One region of the Fructilactobacillus myrtifloralis genome, then DNA from elsewhere that is predicted to be linked to it. Evidence: predicted binding sites of a transcription regulator. Region 1 holds the regulator's gene; each other region holds the start of a gene.
What was found. The regulator CtsR, encoded in region 1, represses protease genes until heat stress. The targets are predictions, from matches to a motif close to TTGGTCAAAAAAGGTCAAANA.

Region 1 (7,410 bases):
ATCCAGCCCGGTCCCGAGTAATTCCCCCTGGTCCTAAGGCAGACAGCCGCCGTTTGTGGGTTAATTCCCCTAACGGGTTCGTTTGGTCCATGAACTGAGATAGTTGCGAGGATCCAAAGAATTCCTTTACAGAGGCCACTACCGGTCGAATGTTAATCAGTTGTTGGGGCGTAACCGTGGCCGTATCTTGAATTGACATCCGTTCCCGAACCACCCGTTCCATCCGGGATAATCCGATCCGGAATTGGTTTTGCAACAATTCACCAACCGAACGAACCCGCCGGTTACTCAAGTGGTCTATGTCATCAACTGAGCCAAGCCCTTCTTGCAGGTTAAAGAAGTAGTTAACCTGGGCTAACATGTCGGCTGGGGTAATGTGCTTGTAATCCAAGCTAATGTTGTCGTTCCCAACAACGGGAACCACTTTTTCAGGATCCGCATTGGAATAAACCTTAATGATTTGGACCGTTACGGGATCCGTTACAACTGCTTCTGCAGACGGGGTAAACGTGTAGGCCTTGAAGTCTGGACGATCCAAGTAGGGAGCCAGTTTCTTCATGAGTTCCTTTTCCACGATGTCACCCTTGTTGGCGATGATTTCACCCGTATCTGGATCCGCTAAGGTTTCTGCTAACGCAGCTCCCATCAAGCGGTTCTTTAGGCTTAACTTTTCGTTGGTCTTGTACCGACCAACGGGCGCCATGTCATACCGCTTGGGATCAAAGAACCGAGTCGTTAACAGGTTCCGCGAGGATTCCGCCGTCTTCGGTTCCCCAGGACGCAACCGTTCGTAGATATCCTTCAGGGCTTCTTCAACCCGGGAATCGCTGGCATCTTTGTGAACGTCCTTTTCCAAGGTCAGGTTCAAAGTATCACTCGTGGAGCCAAAGATTTCAGTAATTTCGTCATCAGACCCAAACCCGAGCGCCCGGACTAATTCAGTGATCGGCAGCTTCCGCGTCCGGTCAATCCGGATGTACGAAATGTTTTTGGCATCCGTCGCAAATTCCATCCAAGCCCCCCGGTTAGGAATCACCGTGGCACTGTAAATTTCACGACCGTTTTTATCAAGTTCCTTGTGGTAGTAAGCACCAGGAGAACGAACTAATTGCGAAACAATTACCCGTTCTGCTCCATTAATAATGAAGGTTCCTTGGTCAGTCATCAGAGGCAAGTCCCCAAAGAAAACGTCTTGGGTCTTGATTTCTCCAGTTTCATGATTAGTTAATTTGAGGGTCACGTGCAGGGGAGCGGAGTAGTTAACTTCGTGAGCCCGTGCTTCCGCAACCGTGTACTTTGGTTCCAATAGTTGGTAATCAACGAAGTCTAACGATAACTTCCCTTGGAAGTCGTCAATCGGCATGATGTCTTTAAACATCTCACGGAGCCCTTCGTCTAAGAACCAGTTGTAAGAATCGGTTTGCACCTCAATCAAGTTTGGGAGGTCTAAGACCTTCTTGATTCTGGCGTAACTCCGCCGGGTTCTATGTTTCCCGTACTTAACAACGTTACCGGCCATTGCTTGCGGTGTGTTTACCTTCAAGTCTTCTGCCAAGTTGTTCACCCTCCTTATAAATCTCGCGAACTGAAATGTTACAATTTGATTACAATTGGGGTAAAACCCCAATTTTAAGCAAAAAAAATCCAAAAATAAGTCGAAAACTTATTTTTGGCTTCTTATAAACGCTATTCCGGACAATAGATCGCAATAGCACATTTCAATTCATAGTCAATACTACTGTAGTATACAATATTAATCAGCAACCGTCAACGAAAAAGCCAGGTGACTAACCGTCCCTAGCTCTTTTTTTAAACTAATTTGGGCGTCTTGCTCGTTAACGTAATTTCATTTTTACGGGCGCCCACCGTAATCCGGTCGCCCGGTTTAAACTTCCCGGCAAGGAGTGCTTCACTCAACGGGTCTTCAATCAGCGTTTGAATGGCCCGCCGCAGTGGTCGTGCTCCGTACTCTGGTTGGTAACCCTTGGCAACCACCGCGTCGATGGCGGCCGGCGTGATGCGAATTTCATAACCCTGGGCTTCCACCCGGTTAACCAACTGCTTCGTCAGTAACTTCACAATTTGGTGTAACTCTGGTTTGGTGAGAGAGTGGAAGTATACGGTCTCATCAATCCGGTTCAAGAATTCAGGACGGAAGAACTGCTTAACCTGTTCGTCAATTACCTGCTTCATTTCCCGATCCCGGTCCTTCGTTTGGGCCGTTTCAAAACCAACCGTCTTTTGTTGTTGCAAGGCGGTTGCTCCCAGGTTCGAGGTCATGATGATAATCGTATTGCGAAAGTCAACCTTCCGACCCTTGGAATCAGTCAAGTAACCGTCATCAAGAACCTGCAATAGCATGTTAAAGACATCCGGGTGCGCCTTTTCCACCTCATCAAGAAGGACGACGGAGTACGGGTGGTTCCGAACCTTTTCGGTCAGTTGCCCCCCTTCGTCATAGCCCACGTAACCAGGGGCGGATCCCACTAATCGACTGGTAGAGTATTTCTCCATGAACTCACTCATGTCAACCCGAATCATATCCGATTCAGATCCAAACATCGTGGCTGCCAACTCCTTAGCGAGCTCCGTCTTTCCGACCCCCGTGGGACCAAGGAAGAGGAACGAACCAATCGGCCGGTTTGGATCCTTCAAACCACTGCGCGCCCGGCGCACGGCCCGTGCCACGGCGGACACGGCTTCGTCCTGACCAATCACGTGCTTGTGCAAGTTGGCTTCCAAATTAATTAACTGTTCGGAATCCTCTCGTTGCAACTTCGTCACCGGAATTCCAGTCCACTCAGCCACAATCCGCGCTACGTCTTCTGCATCTTCTTGTAACTCATACTGATGGTTGGTGTTTTCTTGTTTGCGTTGCTTAGCACTTTCCGCCTGCAACCGTTCTAATTCTTGTTCAAGCTCCTGTTCGTGCGTGCGAATCGTAACGGCATCGTCAAAGCGTTGGTCTTCGATTGCTTGATCCTTTTCCCGCCGCGCGGTTTCCAGTTCCTGTTGCTTTTTCAGGACCGGACTGGTCCCTTGCAGTTCGTCAATTCGAACCTTAGCAGCAGCTTCATCCATCAAGTCGATGGCCTTATCCGGCAGGAACCGGTCGCTAATGTAGCGCTGCGATAAATCAACCGCTGCGTCAATCGCCGCGTCCGTAATTTGCACGTGGTGATGTTCCTCATACCGTGGCCGCAAGCCCCGGAGGATTTCCTTAGCTTCGGCTGGAGTGGGTTCGTTGACTTGAATCGTCGCAAACCGGCGTTCTAACGCAGCATCTGATTCAATGTGTTTTTGGTATTCGTCGAGGGTGGTTGCTCCAATCATTTGCAGTTCCCCACGGGCCAGGGCGGGCTTCAAAATGTTAGAAGCATCAATGGCACCCTCTGCGCCCCCGGCTCCAATCAAGGTGTGGAGTTCATCAACAAACAGGATCACGTTGCCACTGCTTTGAATTTCGTTAATCACTTTCTTCAAGCGATTTTCAAATTCACCCCGGTACTTGGTACCCGCAACTAGCGAACCCATGTCTAACATCATAATTCGCTTGTTCAACATGTCCTCGGGAACGGACTTTTGCACAATTTTTTGGGCTAAGCCTTCGGCAATCGCGGTTTTCCCAACTCCGGGTTCCCCGATTAACACTGGATTATTCTTCGTCCGCCGGCTCAAGACCTGGATGGCTCGTTTGATTTCCGCATCCCGACCTACGATTGGATCAAGTTGCCCATCCCGCGCAACCTTAGTCAGGTCCTTGGCGAGCGAATCAAGGGTCGGGGTTTGGCTTTCCGCGTTCCGTTTTTCCTGCGCGCTACCCACGCCCTGGTCCGGAACGCCCATCTTCCGAATGGTAATCTTGCGGACTTCTTCTGGAGTCGTGCCCAGTCCAACCATGATCCGGGCTGCAACGCCCTTTTCATCGGTTGTCAGTGCTAACAACAGGTGTTCTGGTCCAATCTTTAAGCTCCCGTACTGTTGGGCAATTCGGCCAGCAAGGGCAATTAATTCCCGCAGTTTAGGGGAATAATTCAAGTACGTAGCTGGTTCAACGGTTAGGTTGCCATACCCCACCCGTTGTTCAATTTCTTCTAAAACATCCTGATCGGTAATCGAGAGTTGCGTTAAGGTTTCGTAGGCAATCCCGTTTTTTTCGAGGGTTAACGCTAACAGGAGGTGTTCGGTTCCCACTGCTTGGTGTTTAAAGCTGCGGGCTTGGTCCTGAGCAATGCCCAGTACTCGTTTAGCACTGGGAGTTAATGAATCTGCCATAAATAAGTTCTCCCTTCGTCTAGCATTCGTACCGTAACCGCCCCAGGAGGGCTTTTAGGACGTTTGCTCTAACTTTTTCTTCGGTTTCAGCATCGGCAACTGCAATTGCCTCTTGAGATAAGATGGAAGAAATCATATTCACCTCACGGGCCGACAACATCCCGTTGTTATACAAGGTAGTGAGGATCTCTTCTTCATCCTTTTGGGTAATTCGGTTGCCAATGGACGCCACCAGTTGCTCGAAGACATCGGCATCGCTGGCAAGGTCAATTTGTTCAATCCGAATGTAGCCACCTCCACCTCGCTTGCTCTGCACCACGTAACCGTCGCGCAGGGTAAAACGGGTCTTGATGACATAATTAATCTGAGAAGGCACCACGTCAAAATGATCCGCAATGTCGGAACGGCGAATTTCCACTTCAGCAGTATCCGCACTAAGTAACATTTGCTTTAAATATGCTTCGATTGTATCTGACATACTTCGATGTGTCATAACCTCATCCCATCTCATCTCTGACTAATCTTGACATTAATTATATAATATCCACAGCAAATAACAAGCAAAGGGACTTCGTGACCGTGCCGATACAAAAAAGGTACCGCTCCAAATGAGCGAATACCTAGTTGTTGGTTACGATTAAATTAAATCGGGAAGACAGGATTCGAACCTGCGACCCCCTGGTCCCAAACCAGGTGCTCTACCAAGCTGAGCTACTTCCCGAGCAATGCACCTAGCAGGAGTCGAACCTGCAACCTTCTGATTCGTAGTCAGACACTCTATCCAATTGCGCTATAGGTGCAAAATATGAATGCAAATGCCGCGGACCGGGATCGAACCGGTATGGTCATTACTGACCGCAGGATTTTAAGTCCTGTGCGTCTGCCAATTCCGCCACCGCGGCAAAAGAAAAAGCATATAAAAAAGCGGAAGACGGGGTTCGAACCCGCGACCTCCACCATGGCAAGGTGGCGTTCTACCACTGAACTACTTCCGCATAATGCCGACTAGAGGACTCGAACCTCCGACCTCATCATTACTAGTGACGCGCTCTAGCCAACTGAGCTAAGTCGGCAAAAATAATGGATGCGGACGAAGGGACTCGAACCCCCACGTCTCAAAGACACTAGAACCTAAATCTAGCGCGTCTGCCAATTCCGCCACGTCCGCATGTTATTATTTTTACAAATGAGCCGTGGCAGGTTCGAACTGCCGACCCTCTGATTAAAAGTCAGATGCTCTACCGGCTGAGCTAACGGCTCATATAATGGAAGATACAGGGATCGAACCTGTGACCTCCTGCTTGTAAGGCAGATGCTCTCCCAGCTGAGCTAATCTTCCATGGGATGAGAAGCAAAACAATTACATCGTTTTGACAACTATTAAATCATAGCATCAGTTGGAAAAACCGTCAACATCTTTTTTCGCTTTTTTTCGCTTAGCACTCCCAAAGGAGAACTCTTTTCCTTATATTCATGTCAAAATCGCGGTCCTTCATCTTCCAGCCACTGACATTGGTATGTGAAAAGTCACACTTTCAATGTTATAATACTTGGGTACACAATTATCTTTAATTTCGAAAGGATGACAATTATGACGAAGAAACACCAAAAGGTAGTTTTAATTGGTGACGGGGCGGTTGGTTCCTCATACGCCTTTGCCATGGTGCAACAAGCAATTGCCGAAGAGTTTGTGATCATTGATGTTAACAAGGATCGGACTGAAGGAGACGCAATGGATTTAGAAGATGCCATTCCGTTTACTGCCGCTAAAAACATCTACTCTGGCGACTACCCAGACTGTAAGGATGCTGACCTGGTCGTAATCACGGCCGGTGCCCCACAAAAACCTGGTGAAACACGGTTAGACTTAGTTAACAAGAACCTTAACATCTTAAAATCGATCGTTACGCCCGTTGTTGACTCCGGCTTTGACGGCATCTTCTTGGTAGCTGCCAACCCCGTGGACATCTTAACTTACGCTACCCAAAAGATCTCTGGGTTCCCGAAGGAAAAGGTCGTTGGATCAGGAACTTCCCTCGATACCAGCCGGTTCCGGGTGGCAGTTGCTAAGAAGTTTGACATTGATCCTGCCAGCGTGGATGCTTACATTCTCGGTGAACACGGTGATTCCGAATTCGCTGACCTTGACGAAGCTTCCATCGGAAACGTACCGCTGTTGAAATATGCTGATGACCGTGGCGTTTCGAAGGATACCCTCTTAGAATTAGAGGATGACACCCGGAACAAGGCTTACCAAATCATCAACAAAAAGGGCGCTACGTTCTACGGAGTAGGAACTGCTTTGATGCGGATTTCGCGCGCTATTTTGCGGAACGAAAACGCCGTTCTTCCCGTGGGTGCTCCTGTCGATGGTCAATACGGCCTCACTGATACCTACATTGGAACTCCAGCCGTGGTAAATGCGAACGGAATTGCCGATGTCTTAGAAATTCAACTGAGTGACGAAGAACAAGCTAAGATGAGTGCATCTGCCCAAACCTTAAAGGAAATTACCCAAAAAGGAATGGAAGAAACTGGCTTAGCCTAAGCTTCCCGTTCAAAAAAAGAACCGTCTCGCACGTCCGAGACGGTTCTTTTTAATACATTTAACGTTTAACATTGATACTACCAATATAATTATAATTATTTATAGAACGATTCAATATTTTTTTTAAAAGATTTGGATTTTTTGTAACATAACTCTTTTTCTCTACATATACAGCAACATAATCGCCAGTGCAGCTAAATACTATATCACCACTTTTATTTTTTAATATAGTATTCCAACCGCTATAATAATCCATATCTTTAGATTCAGCGTGTCCGAGAATTATCAACTTAGGATTAAGCTTTCTTAAAATTGAATTCGGAATATGACCACTTTTACGACCATGATGCGGAGCTAATAAAATATCAATTTGAGGCCAATCCACAAACTCTTCTATTTTTTTAATGTAATCGGTCTCTAAATCACCCATCCACATAAACCTAGCGCTATTTTTAACAGAATATTTTATAATTGGTGAAATATTATTAGGGCTAATACTACTATTATTTACATTTTTAAGTTCTTCTTTAAAGATCTCATTTTTTGTGTCTGGCCATAATATTTTTAATCCGGAATAACCTCTAGGT
Region 2 (7,410 bases), 720 kb from region 1:
TTTTCCTTTAATTCGCCGTTAGGAGCTTGTCCTGAGTGTGATGGCCTCGGGGTGAAACTCGAAGTTGATGAGGACCTCGTGATTCCCGATCCAACTAAAACCCTCCGGGAAGGGGTGATTGAACCGTGGAATCCGATTAGTTCGAAATACTATCCGACGTTACTAGAACAAGCGGCGGCGGCCTTTAAGATTGATCTGGATACCCCGTTTGCCAAGTTACCCGCTGCCCAACGCGAATTGTTATTGCACGGTTCCAACGGCAAACAGTTCCACTTTCATTATGAAAATGATTTTGGGGGCGTCCGGGATGCCGACGTTCCGTTTGAAGGAGTCATGACCAACATTGCGCGCCGGTACCGTGAAACCAGTAGTGACTTTACCCGCGATCAAATGCGCAAGTACATGCGGGAACTAACTTGTCAGGCTTGTCACGGCTTGCGGTTAAATCCGAAGGCTCTGGCAGTGAAAGTTGACGGGCTTAGCATTGCGGAAGTTTGTGAGCAAAACCTGACGGATGAATTTAACTTCTTCCAGCAAGTGACCCTCGGCGAACAAGCCACCACGATTGCCAAACCGGTGATTAAGGAAATTAGTGACCGGTTGGACTTCCTGTTGAACGTGGGCTTGAGTTATTTGACGCTTTCCCGGGCCGCACGCACACTGTCCGGGGGTGAAGCCCAACGGATTCGGCTTGCCACCCAGATTGGTTCGAATTTATCAGGAATTTTATACGTTCTAGATGAACCTTCGATTGGCTTGCACCAGCGCGATAACGATCGGTTAATTAAATCACTAAAACAGATGCGGGACCTGGGCAACACCCTCGTGGTGGTGGAACACGATCACGAGACGATGCTGGCTGCGGATTACCTGGTTGACGTTGGTCCCGGAGCCGGAGAAAACGGGGGGCGCATCATGGCGACTGGTACGCCGGCGGAAGTTGCGCAGAACCCCAACTCGTTAACCGGGCAGTATTTATCCGGCCAGAAGTTTATTCCGGTGCCACTTAGGCGGCGGTCGGGAACTGGAAAAGCGGTTACGATTAAGGGCGCACGGGCCAATAACCTCCAAAACATCACGGTGCAATTTCCACTTGGAGAGTTCAACGTGGTGACGGGGGTCTCTGGCTCCGGAAAGTCGACGCTCGTAAACGACATTTTAAAACGAGCGTTGGCCCAGAAATTAAACCACAACGCGGCCAAACCAGGCCGGTACAAATCAATTACCGGTTACCAACAGATTGAAAAGTTAGTTAGCATCGATCAAAGTCCGATTGGGCGGACCCCGCGCAGTAACCCGGCGACCTATACGGGCGTGTTTGATGACATTCGCGACCTGTTCGCTAAAACCAACGAAGCGCAGCTCCGGGGCTATCAGAAGGGCCGGTTCAGCTTTAACATCAAGGGGGGCCGGTGTGAAACCTGTCGTGGGGATGGAATCCTTAAGATTGGGATGGATTTCCTACCGGATGTGTACGTTCCCTGTGAAGTTTGCCATGGCAAACGGTATAACGCTGAAACGTTACAAGTTGAGTACAAAGGCAAAAACATTGCTGAGGTGCTTGATTTGACGGTGCAAGAAGCTCTCGATTTCTTTACCGCGATTCCGAAGATTACGCGGAAATTGCAAACGATCGCGGACGTGGGCTTAGGCTACGTTAAACTTGGTCAAGCGGCGACGACCCTCTCGGGAGGAGAAGCCCAGCGGATGAAGTTAGCCTCAGAACTACACAAGCGCTCCTCGGGAAAGAACTTCTACATTTTGGATGAACCGACGACCGGTTTGCATACCGACGACGTCAAGCGGCTCCTACAAGTCCTGCAGGCACTGGTTGACGAAGGCAATACGGTGTTAATCATTGAACATAACATGGATGTGATTAAGCAGGCCGACCACGTAATCGACCTGGGTCCAGAAGGGGGCGCCGCTGGTGGGCAAGTTGTGGCCACCGGTACGCCAGAAGAAATTGTGCAGGTTGCCGCCAGCTATACGGGGCAATACTTAAAACCAATTTTAGCGCGTGATACGAAACGCACGCAGGCACAGGCAAAATAACTTACTAAGAATCGTCAGTGACGGTTCTTTTTAATTAGGGATGAAACACCCGGTATGTTATACTGAAGCAAAGTTTGGAGGCTAGGACGATGCGAAAAGATGATCAGTTAGTTGTCATAACTGGAATGAGTGGGGCCGGGAAGACCAAAGCATTACAAACCTTTGAAGATTTGGGGTATTTTTGCGTGGACAACCTGCCAACGGCGTTGATGGGTAAATTTACGGAATTACTGCGGACGTCCAGTGAAATTAACCAGGTGGCCGTGGTGTTGGACCTCCGTTCGGCCAAGACCAGTCAAGAAGTGGTTCAGACGTTATTAAAAATGGCGCAAAGTCAAAACGACCACGAGACGGTGCTCTTTTTAGATGCAGCGACCGAAAAATTAGTGTCCCGCTACGAAGAAAGTCGCCGGGACCATCCCCTCGCCCGGAACGGTCGGGTTGTGGATGGAATCGAAAAGGAACGGGAGCTGCTAGCAGGGGTGCGCAAGCACGCAAACTGGGTGATTGATACTACGAACCTCAAGCCCCAGGATTTACGGGCGCAGATTATCCAGCGCTTTGAACACCATCAGTTTGAACAATTCCACGTGGAATTAATGTCATTTGGGTTTAAGCACGGCTTGCCACTGGATGCTGACATGGTCTTTGACGTCCGCTTCCTTACGAATCCCTATTATCTGCCGGAACTACGCGAGCAAACGGGACAGGATCGGGCGGTTTATGACTACGTGATGCAACAACCCAGTGCCGACGAATACTTTAACAAGGTCTTATCGTTGCTGGAGTTTGAGTTACCCCAGATTAGACAAAGTTCAAAGGCTAGTGAAACAATCGCGATTGGATGTACCGGGGGACAACACCGCTCGGTGGCCATGACCGAACGCCTAGCTCACCAGTTACGGGAACTCGGCTACGTTGTAAACGTAACGCATCGTGACATTCAACGGCATAAAGGAGCATCGTAATGGTAGATAAGGTGGCAAAACGAATTGATCGACCCCGAATGGTTGTGATTGGTGGGGGAACGGGCTTGCCCGTCATTTTGCGCAACTTAAAGAAGCGGGACGTTGACATTACCGCCGTGGTAACGGTGGCCGATGATGGCGGCTCCTCCGGGATTTTACGGAATTACATTAACGTGTTACCACCGGGAGACATCCGGAACGTGTTGGTGGCGTTATCGACGTTACCGCAATTGGAATTAGATATCTTTCAGTACCGGTTTAAATCCTCCGACAAGTTTTTATCGGGACACGCGATTGGAAACCTAATTATCACCGCGCTTTCAGAAATGGAAGGGGGCTTCTTTGAGGCCGTCCAGGTGCTAACCCAGATGATGCGGGTGGACGGGCATGTCTATCCGGTGTGTGATGAGGAACTCGTGTTGCACGCCGAGTTTAGCGATGGTAGTACGTTAGCCGGAGAAGCCGAGATTACGGCAGCTAAAAAGCTGATTAAACGGGTGTGGGTGGAAGCGTCAACCAATGATCACACCCCGCAGGCCGTTCCCGCGGTAATTGATGCCATTATGAATGCCGATCAAATCGTCTTAGGGCCCGGGAGTTTGTACACCAGTATCTTGCCTAATTTAATGGTTAGTAACGTCGGCAAGGCGGTCATGGCGACGCCCGCAGAGGTGGTTTATATTTGTAACATCATGACCCAAAAGGGCGAAACGGATCACTTTACGGATGCCGACCACGTCCGGGTGCTAGACCGCCAGTTAGGTCAGCAGTTTGTCGACACCGTGTTAGTCAATAACCAACCGGTCCCCGCGAGCTACATTGACCACCAACGCTGGGGGGATGAATCCCAACCGGTGCGTCACGATTACCAGGGGCTTAAGGACCTTGGGTGTCGGGTGATTTCGTCTGATTTCTTGGAACTAAAGCATCACGGAGCCTTTCACAACGGTCAATTAGTTTCTGACGAGCTAATTCGGCTCCTCGGGCAACCGAAATTTAACCACTAGGAGAAAAGCGAATGTCGTATGCAAGTGACGTTAAAAAAGAGTTAACCCGCCTGGAAGTTCATCGCAACAACGCCAAAGCAGAACTAATGGCCCTGATTCGCATGAACGGGACTTTAAAGCTCTCCAATAAGCAGTTATCCCTGGAAGTGCAATCGGAAAACTCGGCGATTGCACAACGGATCTACCGCTTACTGATGCAGTTTTATCACATTCGGGCGAACGTGGTGGTGCGTAAAAAGATGAAGCTCAAAAAGAACAACCTCTACGTCGTCCGGGTTCGCCACCAGGTGGAGGAGTTACTGGACGACCTGGGGATTCTTGATCACTACCAAATCCGGGAACGGGTGCCGGTTGAACTTTTAGAAGATGATTTGCAGGTGCGTTCGTACCTTCGGGGCGCGTTTTTAGCCGGTGGTTCCGTGAATAATCCACAAACATCGCGTTATCACTTAGAAATTTACTCGGTCTATGCCGATCACAGTGAGATGTTGACCGAGATGATGAATCAGTACCACTTGGGGGCCAAGCAAACGAAGCGACGCAGTGGCTACATCGTGTATTTGAAGGAAGCCGAAAAGATTGCCGATTTCCTCCAGCTAATTGGGGCCACGAATGCAATGTTGAAGTTTGAGGACATCCGGATCGTGCGCGACATGCGGAACTCGGTCAATCGGTTGGTTAACTGTGAGAATGCTAATATGAATAAGGTGGCCAACGCTTCGACCCAGCAAATCGAAAACATCCATTTGATTCAGGACCGGGTGGGCTTAGAATCCTTACCGCCCAAACTCCGTGATGTGGCAGAAACCCGCTTAAAACACCAGGAGGTCAGCCTGAAAGAACTGGGGAACCTCGTGGCTAATGGCCCAATTTCCAAATCAGGGATTAACCACCGGTTACATAAGTTGAACGAGGTGGCAGAAAAATTACGTACGGAAGCATAAAAAAACCACGAGCATTTAATGCTCGTGGTTTTTTAGTTCGCGTTATTTTTTGTCATCACTGTTTTTCATGATGCCATCAATCAAACCGTAATCAACGGCTTCAGAAGCGGTCAGGTAATTATCCCGTTCCGTATCGCGATCGATTTTTTCTAGTGGCTGGCCGGAGTGTTCTGCTAAGAGCTTGTTAATCATTTTCCGTGCTCGCAGAATTTCCTTGGCAGCAATTTCAATTTCAGTTTGTTGCCCTTGGGCCCCACCAGATGGTTGGTGAATCATGATTTGGGAGTGGGGGAGGGCAAACCGTTTCCCCTTGGTCCCAGCCGTGGCTAGGACACTAGCCATGGAAGCAGCCATCCCCATGACGATCGTTTGCACGTCAGCTTTGATGAAGTTCATGGTATCGTAGATGGCCATCCCAGCGGTAATCACACCACCGGGTGAGTTGATGTAAAGGTAAATGTCCTTATCGGAATCTTGGGCATCCAAGAAGAGAAGTTGCGCAATCACGGCGTTGGCCATGTTGTCTTCAATTTCTCCGGAAAGCATGATAATGCGATCTTTTAGTAATCGTGAGTAGATGTCATATGCGCGTTCACCTTGAGGTGAGTTTTCAACGACAGTTGGAACTAATGGCATAGTTGAATCCTCTCTTTCTTATTTAAGTTTAATTGGAATTTTTTAATTCGTAAGTTCATCTTACAATGATGGTCAACCAAGGTCAAACAAAGAGCTTGAGAGAAATTAAATTCTAATTGTAGTAATATAATGAATATATGTGTTTATTCTTTGATTTTTTCAGAAAAATCAGCTAATGTATCAATTTTAACTTCCATTCCAGTGTCTTCAGATAAGACATCCTTTAATAAATTCATTTTTTCCTTATATTTAGAATCATCAAGGTCTATATTATTTATAACTATCTGAATATTCTTATTTTTCAATTTATTTTTTACATGTGTTACTTGAAAGGAAAGTTTTTCTAAAGCATTATCTAAAGAACTATCTTTTTTGTAATCAAAAGTAAAAGGGGCAACTACTGAATTTTTTGTTTCTATAGTAAAAACAGGTTTTTTATTGTTTTTAGAAAAAATTTTACAATATACATTAGTTAAATGAGCGTCAGTGTTTTTTATCTGCTTTTTTAATAAAGCATTGACTTTATCAACAGTAATTCTTTGGTTTTTAGGTGAATCATAATATAAATATGTTTTTGTTAAATCGTTGATCTCTTCTTTTAAAGGTTCACTTATCTCAATTTGAAATACTTTACTAAACCAAAATTCATTAACATATGGTTTTGTTTTTTCTTCCAAGTAATTGTCATTTTTAATAAATTCAAAACGATCATCATTATCTAAATTTAAATTATCACTATCAAATTCATAACTTAAAGATTTAAATACTATATCTATATAATCGGGATCATATTCATCATCAAAATAATATATTCTTTGTTTATTATTAGTCTTTTTAAATTTGCTTATAGGGATATCTGGACAATGAAAAACAATGCCAACATTAAGAGATTCATCTCTAATTATATCTGGGGTATATTTTAAAATTGAATAATAAAGTTTATGTTTCATTGTTTTCTCCTCCTTTCCATCCTGGTAATTCATATCTAATTTGATTTAAGATTCCATTATAATTAGCAAATCTAAATTTAACAAATTTTTTGCATTGATCTATTTCATTTTGAGGAATACTCCATTCCGAAGGAATGTTAATAAAAAAATTTTCAAAATCATTATCTTTTAATTTATTGATTTTTTGGCATATTCCATCAAATGGACTATTTCCATGAATATATTGGTTTAAGTAACTAAAATATTTTTGTCCTTCTAATTCTATTAAAAGGGGTGGTGTTATTGAATCCTGAATTAATTCGCTGTTAGTCCATAAACCGTTTCTAATTATATGTGTATGGTCTATCATATATATTTTTTTATTTTTTTTATTGTATATTAAATTACCCGGATTACTATATCTGTCCTCATTTAACATTAACTCGTCAAATAATAAGATACCGGGGATATCATCTTTATTAGAAGAAGAACTAATTAGAAGTGGATTAATATTAGTAATACCCTTAGTATATTCAACCGCAAAGCAGGGACCACTACATATATTCAAATCACTTATTTTTTCATCATTGCAACTCTTAATCGCTTCATTTGAAAGGTTGGCTATATCGAAATTTAATATGGGAAGTCCTAATTTTTTTGCAATTCTACTAGAAATTAACTCATTGAATGCAAATTTATATGTTTCAGTATAGTTATTAAATGTTTTTAAAATATACAATTTTTTGTTGTTTGCTGAAGCTAAGACAGGTTTTGTAACTCCGGCATTCATTAATTTATTAATACTAACTATTTCTATAATATTAATCACTCCCCTTCATATGTACTAATTTCATTAAAAAATATATTAAAT
Region 3 (7,410 bases), 470 kb from region 1:
CTTTTTAAAGCTAATTGAAGCACTATTTAGTTGCTTTTTCAGCAACGTGATCTTCTTCAATCCGTAACGTATTGTTTTCTTTATCAAGGACCGCCTTGATATCTTTCACATCTTGGTGATCAAGGTAGTACATGGCAATCTTGTCACGAAGTTGTTGTTCAATGACACGCCGCATTGGACGAGCGCCCATGGCTTCATCGTAACCTTGTTCCATCAACCAATCCTTCACGTCTTGGGAGATGGAAAGCTTCATCCCCTTGCGAGCTAACGTGTTGTTGAGGTCTTCAATCATCAAGTCGACAATTTGACCCAAGTCTTCCTTAGATAGGTGAGAGAACTCAACAATGGCGTTAAACCGGTTTAGGAATTCGGGACGGAAGAAAGGAGCTAAGCGATCCATGATGCTTTGGTTCTTTTCTTCGTCATTTGACATGGCGTTGTTACCAAAGCCGGCGTTGGAAGTAGCAATAATCACTGTGTTCTTAAAGTCCACCACGTTTCCTTGGCCATCAGTTAACCGACCATCATCCATTACCTGGAGTAGGAGGGTGATTACTTGTGGGTTAGCCTTTTCAATTTCGTCAAGTAGCACGATTGAGTATGGATTCCGACGAACTCGTTCCGTTAACGTGTTACCGTTATCGTTGTAACCAACGTATCCAGCGGTGGCCCCGATCATCTTAGATACCGCAGTTTCGTCTTGGTATTCTGACATATCAAGCCGGATGATGGAGTCCTGGTTGTTGAACATGTCCTTAGCTAATTGCTTAACCAATTCCGTTTTACCAACCCCAGTTGGTCCAACGAAGAGGAAGGAACCAATTGGACGGTTACCTTCGTCAAAACCAGCTCGGTTCCGACGAATAGCGTTAACTACAGCATCAACGGCTTCATCTTGACCAATGATGTGTGATTTGAGCCGAGAGCCCATGCCCTTCAACCGTTCCATATCATCAGAAGTCATTTGTGAAACCGGAATTCCAGTTAATCGTTCAACTGATTCAGCGATGTCAGCTGGTTTAGCAACGGGAGTTTCGGAGTTGTCAGACTGATTATTGAGTTGTTTTTCTAACTCTTCAATCTTTTCCTTGTCCTTAGCTGCTGCTTCGTAGTTTTCAGCTTTAGCATCAGCGTCTTTTTGGTCCTTAGCAGCCTTGAGTTCTTTTTCAAGACTAACTTTGTCAGTAACCGGGTGCTTAGCAGCCAAGTGAGCAGCCGTCATATCAACGAGGTCAATAGCCTTATCTGGTAAAGAACGCTGTGGAATGTATTGTTCGGAGTAATCAATCGCAGCCTTTAAAGCATCATCTGGTAATTTAACCTGGTGGTGATCTTCGTAAGACTTACGGATTCCTTGCAAGATTTCAAAGGTAGTTTCTTTGCTAGGAGCGTTTACCGTAACATCGTTGAACCGTCGTGCTAAAGCAGCGTCCTTCATGATGGTGTTTCTGTATTCGTCTTGGGTAGTAGCACCGATTACGGAGATGTCACCACGAGACAATGCTGGTTTCAGAATATCTGACAGACCCTTGCCTCCATTTTCATCACCGGAAGCACCAGCCCCAACAATTTGGTGAATTTCGTCAAAGAAGAGGATGACGTTTTTACGTTGTTCAACTTCCTTAACTAATTTTTGAATGTTTTCTTCGTAAGCACCACGGTATTGAGTTCCGGCTTCTAATGAAGATAAGTCAATCGAAATGATATCCTTGTCCTTAATCGTAGCAGGAACTTCACCCTTCACGATCTTTTGGGCTAAGCCTTCGACAATCGCAGTCTTACCAACTCCGGCATCACCAACTAAGATCGGGTTGTTCTTAATCCGACGACTTAGAATTTCTGCCGTTTCTTGAATTTCTTGATCACGACCAATAACAGGATCTAATAAGCCCTGCTTAGCTTCATCAGTCAAATTACGACCGATTTTGTCAAGATAACTTTCTTGTTTTTGATTTGCTTGATTTGCTTGATTTGCTTGGTTAGGAGTAGCGTTATGCTGACCATTTTGACCTGGAATCCGGCCCGTCCGGCGCATTTCGGCAACTTGTTCAGGGGTAAGCTCGTGCCCGTTAACCACGTAACGTGCGTTCGGGTTGTTACCCATGTTGTTGAAGAAGCTGTTAAATAAGTCATCCATTCCGTTGTTTCCAAATGGATCGTTTCCAAAATTGTTTGCCATAGAAAAATCCTTCTTTCCTAAGTTAGTTGCCAGGTAGTTTTAATCACTACCGTCTGAGGTTTATCTCAACCTCTGACTTAATTTTAACCAATTTTAACCAAAAAGAACAGGATTTAGCTCAAAAAAGTCAAAAAAGGTCAAATTTTTGAAATGTCAAAGTAACATAAGTTAATGATGCTCGCAAGACCCGCGGGAATTGAATGTTTTAAAAACTGCCGTAGTTTGGTAAACTGTAAGTATTGTCGTTTACAGATAAGTAGATAAAGGAGATTTTCAGGATGGAAGAAAGTCGGTTACAGCGAGATCAACAGCCGAAGAAATCGCATCATACTAGAAATATTATTTTGACGATTATTCTGGTCCTGTTGTTAGGGGTAGTAGCATTTGGATCCTACAAATACTTTGCCGTTAAGAACGCCGTTGACAAATCTTATAACAGCGCAGGAATGAAAAAAGAACGGGACACAAAGGCCCTCCTTAAGAACAAAAAACCCATTTCAATTCTATTAATGGGAACGGATACCGGTGAACTGGGACGGAAATATAAAGGTCGGACGGATACCATGATGGTGGTAACCATTAACCCCCAGCAACACAAAACGTTAATCACTAGTATTCCGCGGGATACGGCCGTTAACATCCCTGGATTTGCTGATCAATCACCAGCTAAAATCAATGCCGCTTACGCTTACGGAAGTGCCAAGACCGCAATTCAAACGGTGCAACAAATGTTAAACGTGCCGATTGATTATTACGCCATGATTAATATGAAGGGACTCGTCCAAATTGTTGATCAAGTGGGGGGAGTGACCATCGAACCCGAATTAACTTTCGATTACGAGGGCTACCACTTCACGAAGGGGCAACCAACCAAGATGGACGGGAAAAAGGCGCTTGCTTACTCCCGGATGCGGTACGATGATCCGCGCGGTGACTTTGGTCGGGAACAACGGCAACGCCAGCTGCTTGAGGGAGTCGTTACCAAGAGTGGTTCGGTTACTTCATTGTTAAACCAAGGTTTCATTGATTCAATTGCCCAAAACACCCAAACCGACTTACAATTTTCTGATTTATCGGCAATTGCGACCGGTTACTTATCCGGACGGAAAAACATTGAGAACACTTATTTAAGTGGTCAATCAGGTGAAATGATTGATGGTCAGGATATGGAAGTTACTCCCCAAAATGAGTTGCAAAAAACAACCAACCAGATTCGTAACAGTCTTGACTTGCCAAGTGCAACCACTGGAAAGATTGCTTTGAATTAAAGGAGAATATGGTTAAATGGAATATTCTAATTTGCAATATTTTTTATTCAGGTTGGCGAACATCTTAAGTGGACGCTCATTGATTATTATCGTGGCTATCATTATGATGGTTGGATTTGTCATTTTCTTTAGCTATGACATTTGGAACAACGGTCCCGTTTTTTTGGATAACGATGAGCCAACGGCGAAGAACAAACATGGTCGTAAAAATAACAAAATTGATAAGAAAGAATTAGCGATGATTCTAATTCCACTAATTCTGGTATTTGGAATTTTTACGGTTAAGTCAATTGTTTCTCGAGTTGATAGCCCGGCAACGATTACTAATGATTCGAAACGGGTACTAGCAACCCGGGGACGGGTGGTTGACATTGACCGAAAAGACGGGGCAGTGTTAATCGCTACTAATGCTCAAAAACGGCAACGACCGCTGCTTGCCAAGTTAAATGGTCGGTTGGTATTACCATATTCGCCCAAACCAGTTTTTATGTACGATGGTCTAAGTCTCAATCGGAATACTCTACTTGATTTACAAGTTGGAGATCCAGTTAACGTTTGGGTTCATCCGTTTAAAATGAAATATAAAAATTATTCTAATTTCCCCGAAACCAAGAATGCGAAAGATGAAGTTAATTTTTTGAATAAGGCGAAAGTTAATGGAGAGGTATCTAAACGATAGATATCATTTAAATCTAGGAAAGGAATTGATTAGTTGAAGATCTTGAATAAGCTGAAAACCATTAGCGTCAAAAATCAATTGTTTCTTGTTGCTTTTGCTTTGTTAGTTATTAGTGCCAATTTTCGTTATACGACGTTTCCCCACACATTTGCTGGATTCACTAAAGTGTGTGTTGTGTTGGAATATTTTTCGATTTTGTTAGTGGTGGGCAAGACGTTGTTTTTGGACAACTTAACCCGAAAACAAAAAGTGATTTTTGTTGTAATTGGTTTGCTACTAGTTATATCTGCTAAAATTTCAAAGTCACATGATTTGGTTAATTCCTATTTTTTCATTTGTGCCTCAACTGGAATTAGCCTCAGAAAGATTTTTAAAACATCATTTGTGTATATGACGATTGCACTGGTCTTTACGGTGGTCGCTGCTCTAAGTGGATTGATTATTAATTTAATTTACGTGCGTAACGGAATTTTCCGGTTTTCGCTAGGTGAAGGGTACACCACGGTGCTTTCTTCAATCATTTTCTTTATTTTGGCCTCTATTGCTGCGTTTAATTTAGCGAGTCGAAATAAAAAAACGATCATTATGATTTTTAGTCTAATTTTTCTCCTATCGTTCGTGGTATATCAAATTACTGATACGAGAACTGATTTAATTTGTATGTTATTGCTGTCATTTGTAACTTTGTGGCGGTATTATGGTAATTTCTTGAAGAATAAATTTGTCAGAGGATTTATCTTGATCTCACCAGCACTGGTGTTTCTATGGACCCTAATCTCTGCCTATTTTTTCAATCCCCAAAGTGAAGCTTGGCAAAAATTGAATCAGCTCTTTAGTAATCGGTTGTCGTTAGTTTCAGAGGCGACAATTAAATATCCAATCAAATTTTTAGGGCGCTACATTGTCGAACATGGGAATGGAAACTCACTCAAGCCGGTCTTGCATTACTTTTACATTGATTCTTCTTTTTCAAGAGTGTTATTTTTAAACGGATTGTTTGCATTTATATTTTTATACATTGTTATTCAGTTTGCTTTTTATTTAATCATTAAGAAGAACCAGCCACTTTATACAGCCCTCAGCTTGATCTTAGTGATTATTTTCATCGAAGGAACCTTTTCTTCTATGATTTTAAGTGTCGGGTTTAATTCAATTTTATTTATTCTTAACATTATTTTGAGTAAGAAAGGAACTTTAACTTATGACTGATTATCTAGTAGTTGGTTCGGGATTATTTGGCTCAACATTTGCATACGAAGCGGCGAAACGCGGGAACCACGTGGAAGTGATTGAAAAACGGGATCACGTGGCCGGTAACATTTACACTAAAGAAGTGGAAGGGATCCAGGTTCACCAGTTTGGCGCCCACATTTTCCATACTAAAATGAAAGATATTTGGGAATATGTACAGCAATTTGCGGAATTTAATAACTACATTAACAGTCCGGTGGCCAACTATCATGGTGAAATTTATAACCTGCCCTTTAACATGAACACCTTTAACAAACTGTGGGGGGTCCGGACGCCCGCTGAAGCTCAGGCTAAAATTGAAGAACAAAAGCAAAACGCTAACGTACCGGAGAAACCGACTAACCTAGAAGAACAAGCGCTCTCCTTAGTGGGGACGGATATCTACGAAAAGTTGATCAAGGGGTACACCGAAAAGCAGTGGGGACGCAAGGCAGTTGACCTGCCATCGTTTATTATTCGGCGGATTCCCGTCCGGTTTATTTATGACAATAACTACTTTAGTGATCCCTACCAGGGAATTCCCAAGGGGGGTTACACGCAGATCATTGAAAAGATGTTAGCCAGTGATTTAATTGACGTGAAGGTTAATACGGATTTCTTTGACCACAAAGATGAGTATCTGCAGTCCGGGAAACGGATTATTTTCACGGGAATGATTGATCAATTCTTTGATTATGCCCTCGGTGAATTAGAGTACCGGAGCTTACGGTTTGAAACCGAAGTGAAGGACGTTGATAACTACCAAGGAAACGCGGTAGTTAACTATACCGACGCAGAAACTCCCTTTACGCGGGTGATTGAGCACAAGCACTTTGAGTTTGGCAAAGGAAACAAGGGCAAAACGGTTATCACTCACGAATATCCCAAGGACTGGAGTCGGGGTGACGAACCTTACTATCCAATTGATAACAAACAGAATCGCTCTTTATACAAACAGTACACTGATCTAGCCAACCAAGCAGCTGAAAACGTGGTCTTTGGGGGCCGTTTAGGTCAATACCGGTACTACAACATGGATCAAACAATTATGGCTGCCTTGCGCTTGGTCAAAACGGAATTTGGTGAGTAATTAGGATGAAAGTAATTAAAAATTACTTATATAATGCTTTTTATCAAATTTTTGTCTTGCTGGTGCCATTATTAACAACTCCGTATTTAGCTCGAGTCCTTGGGCCCCACGGAGTTGGAATTAATGAGTTTACCAATGCTAACATGCAGTACTTTATTATTTTCGGTAGTATCGGAGTAGCAATTTATGGGAACCGCCAAATTGCTTATGTAAGGGAAAACCGCCAAAAGTTAACGAATACTTTTTATGAAATTTTCTTCATGAAGATTATCACGGTTGGGATTGCATATATTGCTTTCTTTGTGTTTTTAATGTTAATTCATCGATTTCGCCAGTACTACTTGGCGCAATCTTTTGCATTATTAGCAGCAGCTTTTGACATTTCATGGTTCTTTCAGGGAGTAGAAGATTTCGCTGTTACCGTGGTCCGTAATTTTTTAGTGAAAATTACCACGTTAGTTTTGATTTTTACCTTTGTTAAATCGTATGATGATCTCTTTTTGTATATTTTAATTCTATCGCTTTCTTTACTGGCCGGGAATTTAACGATGTTTCCTAGTCTCAAACGATTTATTGGGAAACCCCAATGGAATAAATTGAGATTATTTCGCCATTTTTTACCTTCGTTGGTTCTTTTTATTCCAGAAATTGCAACGCAAATTTACTTATATGTGAATAAAACGATGCTTGGAGTTATGACGAATGTAACGACCTCTGGATATTTTGGTCAATCCGATAAAATTGTTAAAATGTCATTAGCGGTTGTAACGGCAACCGGGTTAGTGATGCTACCGCATGTTTCTAACGCGTATAAAAATGGTGATCACGCTAAGGTCCAAAAGTATTTGTACACTAGTTTTGAATTTGTGACAGCCATCGCTGTTCCATTGGCGTGCGGAATTGCTGCGATTGCCCCAGTTTTAGTTCCACTGTTTCTTTCTAGTCGCTTTACGGCTGTCATTCC
Region 4 (7,410 bases), 110 kb from region 1:
GGCAATTTCTTGTTTCTGTTCCCCATTCGGTCGTAATTCCGTTCCCGTTTTGGTGTCATACACGGTTGAGCCAACCTTGGTGTACTTCGGACTGACAAAGTCACCATTTCGGAACGGCACAATCTGGTTATTATCCTTACTGGTAAGGTCCTGACCAAATTGGATCATGTTTTGGTTATTAACCCCTAATAAGTGCAACAGGGTTGGCAGGACATCAATTTCTCCTCCGTAAGTGTGGTCAATGCCCCCTTGAATGTTGGCACCGTTAATCATAAACGGCACCTTTTGGAACTGGGCCAGGTCATACTTATTCACACTCTTCTTATTCAGGAGCTTAGCAATCGCTGGCCGGTGGTTATTAGAGATTCCGTAGTGGTCCCCATACAGAACCACCACACTATTTTTCGCTAAGCCACTCTTTTGTAAGTAGGCTTCAAACTCCCCAAACGCTTGATCCAGGTAGTGCGCGGTTTGAACGTAAGGATCCACGGTACTATCGCCCGTCGTTGCGGCGGGAAAGTCTGTGTTTTGTTTGTCAATTTCATACGGATAATGATTCGTGAGGGTAATTAACTTCGCATAAAATGGTTGTGGAAGTTGCTGAATGTACGGAATGCTTTGCTTGAAGAAGATTTTATCCTTCATTCCGTACCCAATGTTGTAGTTTGGCTTGTTCTTATAGTATGCCTCACTAAAGAAGTAATCGTATCCCCATGATTTATAGGTATTATTCCGGTTCCAGAAGGTCGGAACATCCCCATGGAAGGCTGCCGTTGTGTATCCCTTTTGGTCTAGAATTGACGGCGCAGCCTGGTAGGTATTCTGACCCCCATAGGTAACCATTGCCGAACCCTGGGGCAGTCCGTACAATGAATTTTCTAACATCATCTCAGCATCAGAAGTTTTCCCCTGGGCCACCTGGTGGTAGAAATTATCAAACGACAAGGTGTGTTGATCGTGATAAAACTTGTTGATGTTCGGAGTTACTTCCTTACCATTCACCTTATAATCAATTAAAAACTGCTGGAAACTTTCCAGGTGAATGATGAAGACGTTCTTCCCCTTTTCCTTACCGTAGTAACTAACGTTCGGACTAGCATAGTTATTCTTTACGAACTTTTGCACGCTCTTTAAATCAGTGGCCTTGGCCTTTGACCTAGTCGTTGACTCTTGGTGCGTTTGGTAAGCGCTAAAGGCCGCATACTCGTTCAAACCGAGGTACTTAACGATGTAGTTATTGTCAAAGGTCCGAGTTAACAGACCCGACCGGTCGGCATTTGCCACGTTGTATTCTGCAAACATCAGTACCAATGACAAAATGGTAATCCCCACGGCATACCGTAATTTGAGGGGCTTCTTACTAATTTTAATGACCCGGAAGAGCAATAACAGGATCAAAATCACGATGTCAACGTACACAATGAAGTCGGTGGGTTTCAGAATTTCTAAAAAACTCTTCCCCAAGTTATTCTGGACGTTTCCCGTCCCCTGAATAATCCCCATCGATAAGAAGTCGGAAAACTCCCGGTAGTACAGGATGTTTGCAAAAATCCACGTTGACTGTAAAAAGTCGATGATCAGCATCAGCCAGTAGGAGAGCTTGCCCCGAAAATACAGGGCAATCCCAAACAACAGCATTGCTGACGGGATGGGATTGACGGCCAGCAAGAATTCCTGCATCCCCCCGGAAACCCCCAGCGTAAAGTCCGTCTTATAACAATAATAGGTTTTTAGCCAAAAAAGAAATACAACTAGGCAATAAAACCCAATCGTTGTATTAAAAAATTGGCGGATTCGTTTCAAAAAAGCAGTCATGCTTGTTTCCTCCATTTTTTCCGCTTAATCATGTTTAACTTTGGCCGGTTTCGGCTTAACAATCAACGCTACGAGTCCTAAGACTAACCCTAAATAATAAGTCAACAAGCGCCACAGAATCATGGCAAGCGCCAGCTTACTGGAACTGTGGATATAACTGCCAAACAACTTTTCAAAGCTGTATTCAGCACCCCCAGCCCCACCGGGAATTGGAAAGATCGAAATCACTAGGAAAATCAGAACGTCTAAACTGGTCACCATCACCACGTTTGCATTGTAATAGCCCAACGCAAGCATCACAAAGTAAGGAATTAGGTAATAAAAGAACAGCTGGAGAAAGGTTAATCCACAAACCTTCCCCATCAGCTTCCATTCGTGGGCGATCCGCACACTTTCATAGTGAAAATTATCAATTTTTTCGTTCAACGTTTGCTTCCAAGCTTGGTACTTTTGTTCGCTTACAAACCAGCTAACGATTTTAAAACACCAGTTAATCACCCTTTTGGTCATTGAATACCAGTACATAATCATTAGCAGGCCGACAATCACCACCACGTGGATTAAAAATCCAAACAACACAAAGATGGCCAACGAGTGCACCGTGTCGATGAGGTAGTGAAACCCAATGAGTAGACTGACAACAAAGTTCAGCACGATCATGGCTTGATAAACCACGAACTTCATCAGTAAAGCGGAACTAGCCTTCCCTCCGTCCACGCCGGCTTGTAAGAGCACTACTAGCTGAGCCGGTTGCCCGCCAGAAGAAAACGGCGTGATGCCGTTAAAGAGTTGTTCTACCAAGGGGACCCGAATCGCATTGCGAAACGAAAAGTTCGGGGTACTACTTTTCACGAGGACGTAAGTTACCACCGCCTCCAAGAAAAAGTAGAGCAAAATACATCCGAGCGCTACTAACAACCACCCGGGATTAATTGATGAAAGATCATGAATTAAAACGCTAAATTGAATGTCACGCACTGCGTACCAGGAAATCAGTACACCAATGGCGAGCATGATCAGTAGTGAAATTTTATTACTTCTCGACATGGGATTTTCCTTTCGCATTCTCAATCTGCGCCTGCTGCAGATAAAAATCATGCCAAATGTGCGCTAGGTGGTCTTCTGAATAATGGTCAGACGCCGCCAATGCTTTTTGATGATATTGCTCCCACTCCGTTGGGTCCGTGGCCAACCGGTGCACCCAGTCGTTCATCTGCGCTACGGTCTGAGCGGGGGCATAATATCCCGCAATAATTTGTTGATACAGGGGTAAATCACGCAAAATAACTGGCAACCCACACGAAAAGGCCTCCAAAACTGACATTGGAAATAGCTCGTTATATGACGGTAACAAGAACACATCCGCCAAATTATAGTAGTCCACCAGGTGCTCCCGTTCCACAATCCCCGGGAAGCTCAAATTAGCGGGCGGATTTTCCACCAGCTGTTTCAGTTCACTGTACCCAGCGGTCATACTCCCAAACGAAAAGCCTCCGACCCAGATAAACTGGTAGTCCGGATTAGCTTGCGCTAGTTTAGCAAAGTCTAAAACGCCCTTGCGGGTCTGCACTTGTCCCGTACAAACTACCGTGAACCGTTCCGAATAGCCGTATTGTGTCCGTAAGCGGTGCTTTTCCGCCGTTGGAACCGGGTGAAACTCATCCTTACTTACAAAGTTCGGAATGTAGGTAATCCGGTCTTTGGGAATTCCGTAATTTTCGAGCTCTGGAATAAAGGTTGGATTGACCACGACAATTTGGTCCATGCGCCGGTAAAACGCAATTACATACCGGTAAAACAACTGTTTTAGTCCGACCGGTAGCTTCAAACTTTCTTCTAAAGTTTCCGGCAGAAAGTGCACATAGCCAATCTTGCGGCCCCGTTTACGGCTAAAGGTCGACAAATAAAAGGTCGGATTAATTGTATGGTAATGACTGATGTCCGCCCGGTTATAGCGATTAATCTCAATTGCAAATTCATTGGGAAAATGGGTCTTCAACAACCGAATTAGTTCGGTATACGCGCTCCCCACTCCCTGACCTTTAACCTTTGTCGCCGTTGAAAACATATCAATTTTCAGCATGACCATATCACTCCTTATTTTCTGTCCCCACGTAGCGGGAAACAGCATCCTGGTAAAAAGCGCTCACCTGATCAACAAAGTAAGCGGCCGAGATGTCATGCAGCTTTTGCTGGCGCAATTCTGGTTTGTCAGGAAAGGCAGCGGGGTGTTGTAGGTAATCAATCACGTCGGCACTAAATTCCGCCAACGTTGTAAAGGTTTTGCCCAAGGAAGGGTCATTGATTAAATCATCCGTATACGGGCTGGACGCTACAACCACCTTGGTATCAGCTGCCATAGCTTCAATGTACGTCAACCCCTGTGATTCTGAGTTCGAGGTGGAAACAAACAAATCGGCCATTTTATAGTACGCATTTACATTCTGGTTATTAATTTCGCCCGTGAAGGTCACGTGGTCTTGCAGCCCTAACCGAGCCACTTCGGCATGTAAATCATCCGCCGCGGGTCCGTCCCCCACAATCACCAAGTGCGCGTTAGAAACGGCCTCTAAAATCGTCGGCATCTGGTCAATTAGGGTGTCAACGTCCTTTTCGTAGGCTAACCGACTCAAGGATAACAGCACGGGTTGGTCAGCAGTTAAGCCCAACTCAGCCCGGACGTCTCCAGTTGCAGCTGCCTCGTAGTGTTGTAAGTCAACTCCCGTCGGAATAATCCGAATGGGGCTTTTGACCCCGTAGTCGGTTAACTTATCGAGCACCCGTTTACTGGGAGCCACGATGCCGTCCAAGTGATGACAAAACGCTAGCGTTCCTTCCTTTACATGAATCGGTTTTAACAACCGGCCGTTCGCCACGTAATGCAGGTAATCCTCATACATTGTGTGGTACGTGTGCAAACACGGAATGTTCAGATTCCGGGCCACAAACTTCCCAATCATTCCCATCGAAAATTCAGTTTGGGTGTGCACCAAGTCAATCCCTAACTTCTTGGCAATCTGCGTGGCCTGAAACAACCCGCGAACCGCAATGCGCCGTTCTGTAAACGAAATAAAGGGAATACTGGAAAACCGGTAAATGCCTGCTTCTTGGTCCTCGTTTGCGTTTGGATCCGTAGTCGTGAAAATATAGACCTGATGCCCACGCCGTTCCAATTCATCCCGCAGCGTTTTAATGGAAGTTGCTACCCCACTTACTTGCGGGAAATATGTATCTGTAAATAAGCCGATCTTCAACTGCCGGTCCACCCTTTCCAAATGACGATAAACAACTAGAATTATATTGGTTTCGCCCATCCTTTGCAAATCATGTCGGTAAAGAAAAAGAGTTGCCGTAGCAACTCTTTTAACACCCAATCGATGACTATTCGATTAAGCCTTCATCCTTCATGGTCTTTGCGATTGCTTCCAGGGCATCCTTCGCATCATCACCATCAGCAGTAATTGTAATAACCGCGTTTTGGCCGACCCCGAGTGACATAACCCCCATGATTGACTTTAAGTTAACCGTCTTGTCTTCGTATTCCAACGTAATGTTTGAGTCAAACTTACTAGCCGTTTGAACCAAAAAAGTTGCTGGACGAGCATGAATCCCAGTTTCCGCAGTGATCTTAAATTGACGTTTTTCCATATCAACGCACCCCTTTGTAACCATATTTATAGTTTAAGCCTACCAATATATCCATCAAAATACAAGCGTTTGCGCCCTCGTTCCCGTGATTAGTTAGCACTAGCATAGTGATAAACAACCACGCCATTTTCCTGGGCCGTACCAACCACCCGCTTCCGCGTGGGATAATCCATAAACGCCTGTTGAAAGGTAAAAAACTGATCAGGTTGCACGGTCAATTCTTGGAGCTTTCCATTTTGCAGCTGTTCTAGTTGGGCGGTAAACGCTTCCTTGGTTGGTTCCATTGGCTTCGCTTCCTTTCTGTTCTTCTCATTTATTCTATCATAAATCACGTTGCAAGGGGGGCAGTGTAATTACTTGAAACCCGCTTTGAGGTGAGTATAATAATAATCACATGGCATTAGTCAATAAAGGTCAAAAAGACCAGAACCATAAAGGAGGTTGTACCAATGGAAGGACAACAAGGTGCATACGGATTTGGAAATCTAGACGATTTAATTCGCTCCATGCAAGGAAGTAATCAAAACGGGGCTGCCGGAACGCAAGGTTCCAACGGCAACAACGGTCAAAAAGGCATTTTAGCAACTTACGGAACCGATTTAACCAAACTAGCACGGACGGGAAAACTCGATCCTGTCATCGGAAGAGACGAACAAACGGCCCGGGCCATTGAGGTCTTAAACCGGCGGTCCAAAAATAACCCCGTGTTAATTGGGGAAGCCGGAGTCGGGAAAACGGCGATTGTCGAAGGACTCGCGCAAAAAATTGCCGATGGAACGGTCCCCCAAAAATTACAAAGCAAACGGATCATTCAAATTGACATGGTTTCAATCATTCAAGGAACCGGGATTCGGGGTCAATTTGAAAAAAAGATGCAACAACTCATTAAGGAAGTTAAGGCTGATCCAAACATCATCCTCTTCATTGATGAAATTCACGAAATCATGGGCGCTGGCAATTCTGAAGGCGGTCTCGATGCCGGGAACGTGTTAAAACCATCACTGGCCCGGGGGGACTTCCAATTAATTGGTTCCACCACCCTGAAAGAATACCGGGACATTGAAAAGGATTCGGCATTGGCACGCCGGTTCCAGCCCATCATGGTGAACGAACCGAGTCCAGAGCAAACCGTAAAAATTTTGAAGGGCTTGCAAAAGAACTACGAGGACTATCACCTCGTTCACTATACCGATCAAGCCATTGAAGCAGCAGTTAATCTTTCGAACCGCTACATCAATGACCGGTATCTCCCGGATAAGGCCATTGATTTACTCGATGAAACCGGATCACGGAAGAACCTGACCCTCAACATTATCGATCCGAAGGCCATTGAAAAAGAGATTGCCCAGGCCGAACGCCAAAAGGAAGCGGCCCTCCACAAGGAAGATTATGAACAAGCTGCTTTCTACCGCGACCAGGAAAAACAACTAGAAGCCCAACGGGACAAAGGGGCTCGTAACTACAACACCAATAACAACACGGTCACAGAAAAAGACATGCAACAAGTGGTTGAAGAAATTACCGACATCCCGGTTGGTGACTTAGAGGAACAAGAAAAGGCGCAACTAAAACAACTAGACCACAAGCTTGAAGAACACGTGATTGGCCAAAACGAGGCGGTGAACCAAGTTGCCAAAGCCATTCAGCGGAATCGGATTGGCTTTAATAAGTCTGGCCGTCCAATTGGCTCCTTCCTGTTCGTCGGTCCAACCGGAGTGGGAAAAACTGAGCTAGCTAAGCAGTTAGCAAACCAACTCTTTGGCTCCAAGGATGCCTTGATTCGGTTCGACATGTCTGAATACCGAGAACCCCAGTCCGTCGCAAAGCTAATCGGAGCAGCCCCCGGCTACGTTGGCTACGACGAAGCTGGTCAGTTAACCGAAAAGGTGCGGCGCCATCCTTACAGCCTGATCCTCTTCGATGAAATTGAAAAAGCTCATCCCGATG

Region 2: the regulator CtsR is predicted to act here: its motif matches at 5,679-5,699, upstream of clpP (ATP-dependent Clp endopeptidase proteolytic subunit ClpP).
Region 3: the regulator CtsR is predicted to act here: its motif matches at 2,303-2,323, upstream of M3M35_RS05310 (ATP-dependent Clp protease ATP-binding subunit).
Region 4: the regulator CtsR is predicted to act here: its motif matches at 5,864-5,884, upstream of M3M35_RS02590 (ATP-dependent Clp protease ATP-binding subunit).

What each region holds. Positions count from the first base shown of each region.
Region 1 covers NZ_CP097116.1:596,296-603,705, forward strand. The annotation lists gene rpoB (DNA-directed RNA polymerase subunit beta) at 1-1,519, opposite strand, end outside; gene M3M35_RS03160 (ATP-dependent Clp protease ATP-binding subunit) at 1,810-4,275, opposite strand; gene M3M35_RS03165 (CtsR family transcriptional regulator) at 4,295-4,768, opposite strand; tRNA gene M3M35_RS03170 (tRNA-Pro) at 4,923-4,996, opposite strand; tRNA gene M3M35_RS03175 (tRNA-Arg) at 5,002-5,075, opposite strand; tRNA gene M3M35_RS03180 (tRNA-Leu) at 5,092-5,177, opposite strand; tRNA gene M3M35_RS03185 (tRNA-Gly) at 5,199-5,270, opposite strand; tRNA gene M3M35_RS03190 (tRNA-Thr) at 5,275-5,348, opposite strand; tRNA gene M3M35_RS03195 (tRNA-Leu) at 5,361-5,443, opposite strand; tRNA gene M3M35_RS03200 (tRNA-Lys) at 5,463-5,535, opposite strand; tRNA gene M3M35_RS03205 (tRNA-Val) at 5,542-5,614, opposite strand; gene M3M35_RS03210 (L-lactate dehydrogenase) at 5,867-6,823, shown strand; gene M3M35_RS03215 (ComEC/Rec2 family competence protein) at 6,882-7,410, opposite strand, start outside.
Region 2 covers NZ_CP097116.1:1,338,369-1,345,778, forward strand. The annotation lists gene uvrA (excinuclease ABC subunit UvrA) at 1-2,055, shown strand, start outside; gene rapZ (RNase adapter RapZ) at 2,145-3,023, shown strand; gene M3M35_RS06645 (gluconeogenesis factor YvcK family protein) at 3,023-4,030, shown strand; gene whiA (DNA-binding protein WhiA) at 4,042-4,974, shown strand; gene clpP (ATP-dependent Clp endopeptidase proteolytic subunit ClpP) at 5,017-5,610, opposite strand; gene M3M35_RS06660 (DUF3037 domain-containing protein) at 5,754-6,560, opposite strand; gene M3M35_RS06665 (HipA family kinase) at 6,550-7,368, opposite strand.
Region 3 covers NZ_CP097116.1:1,070,551-1,077,960, forward strand. The annotation lists gene M3M35_RS05310 (ATP-dependent Clp protease ATP-binding subunit) at 23-2,179, opposite strand; gene M3M35_RS05315 (LCP family protein) at 2,458-3,447, shown strand; gene M3M35_RS05320 (hypothetical protein) at 3,500-4,126, shown strand; gene M3M35_RS05325 (hypothetical protein) at 4,304-5,335, shown strand; gene glf (UDP-galactopyranose mutase) at 5,328-6,446, shown strand; gene M3M35_RS05335 (oligosaccharide flippase family protein) at 6,452-7,410, shown strand, end outside.
Region 4 covers NZ_CP097116.1:483,882-491,291, forward strand. The annotation lists gene M3M35_RS02560 (LTA synthase family protein) at 1-1,815, opposite strand, end outside; gene M3M35_RS02565 (lysylphosphatidylglycerol synthase transmembrane domain-containing protein) at 1,840-2,862, opposite strand; gene M3M35_RS02570 (glycosyltransferase family 4 protein) at 2,849-3,898, opposite strand; gene M3M35_RS02575 (glycosyltransferase family 4 protein) at 3,906-5,069, opposite strand; gene M3M35_RS02580 (phosphocarrier protein HPr) at 5,197-5,463, opposite strand; gene M3M35_RS02585 (hypothetical protein) at 5,553-5,747, opposite strand; gene M3M35_RS02590 (ATP-dependent Clp protease ATP-binding subunit) at 5,913-7,410, shown strand, end outside.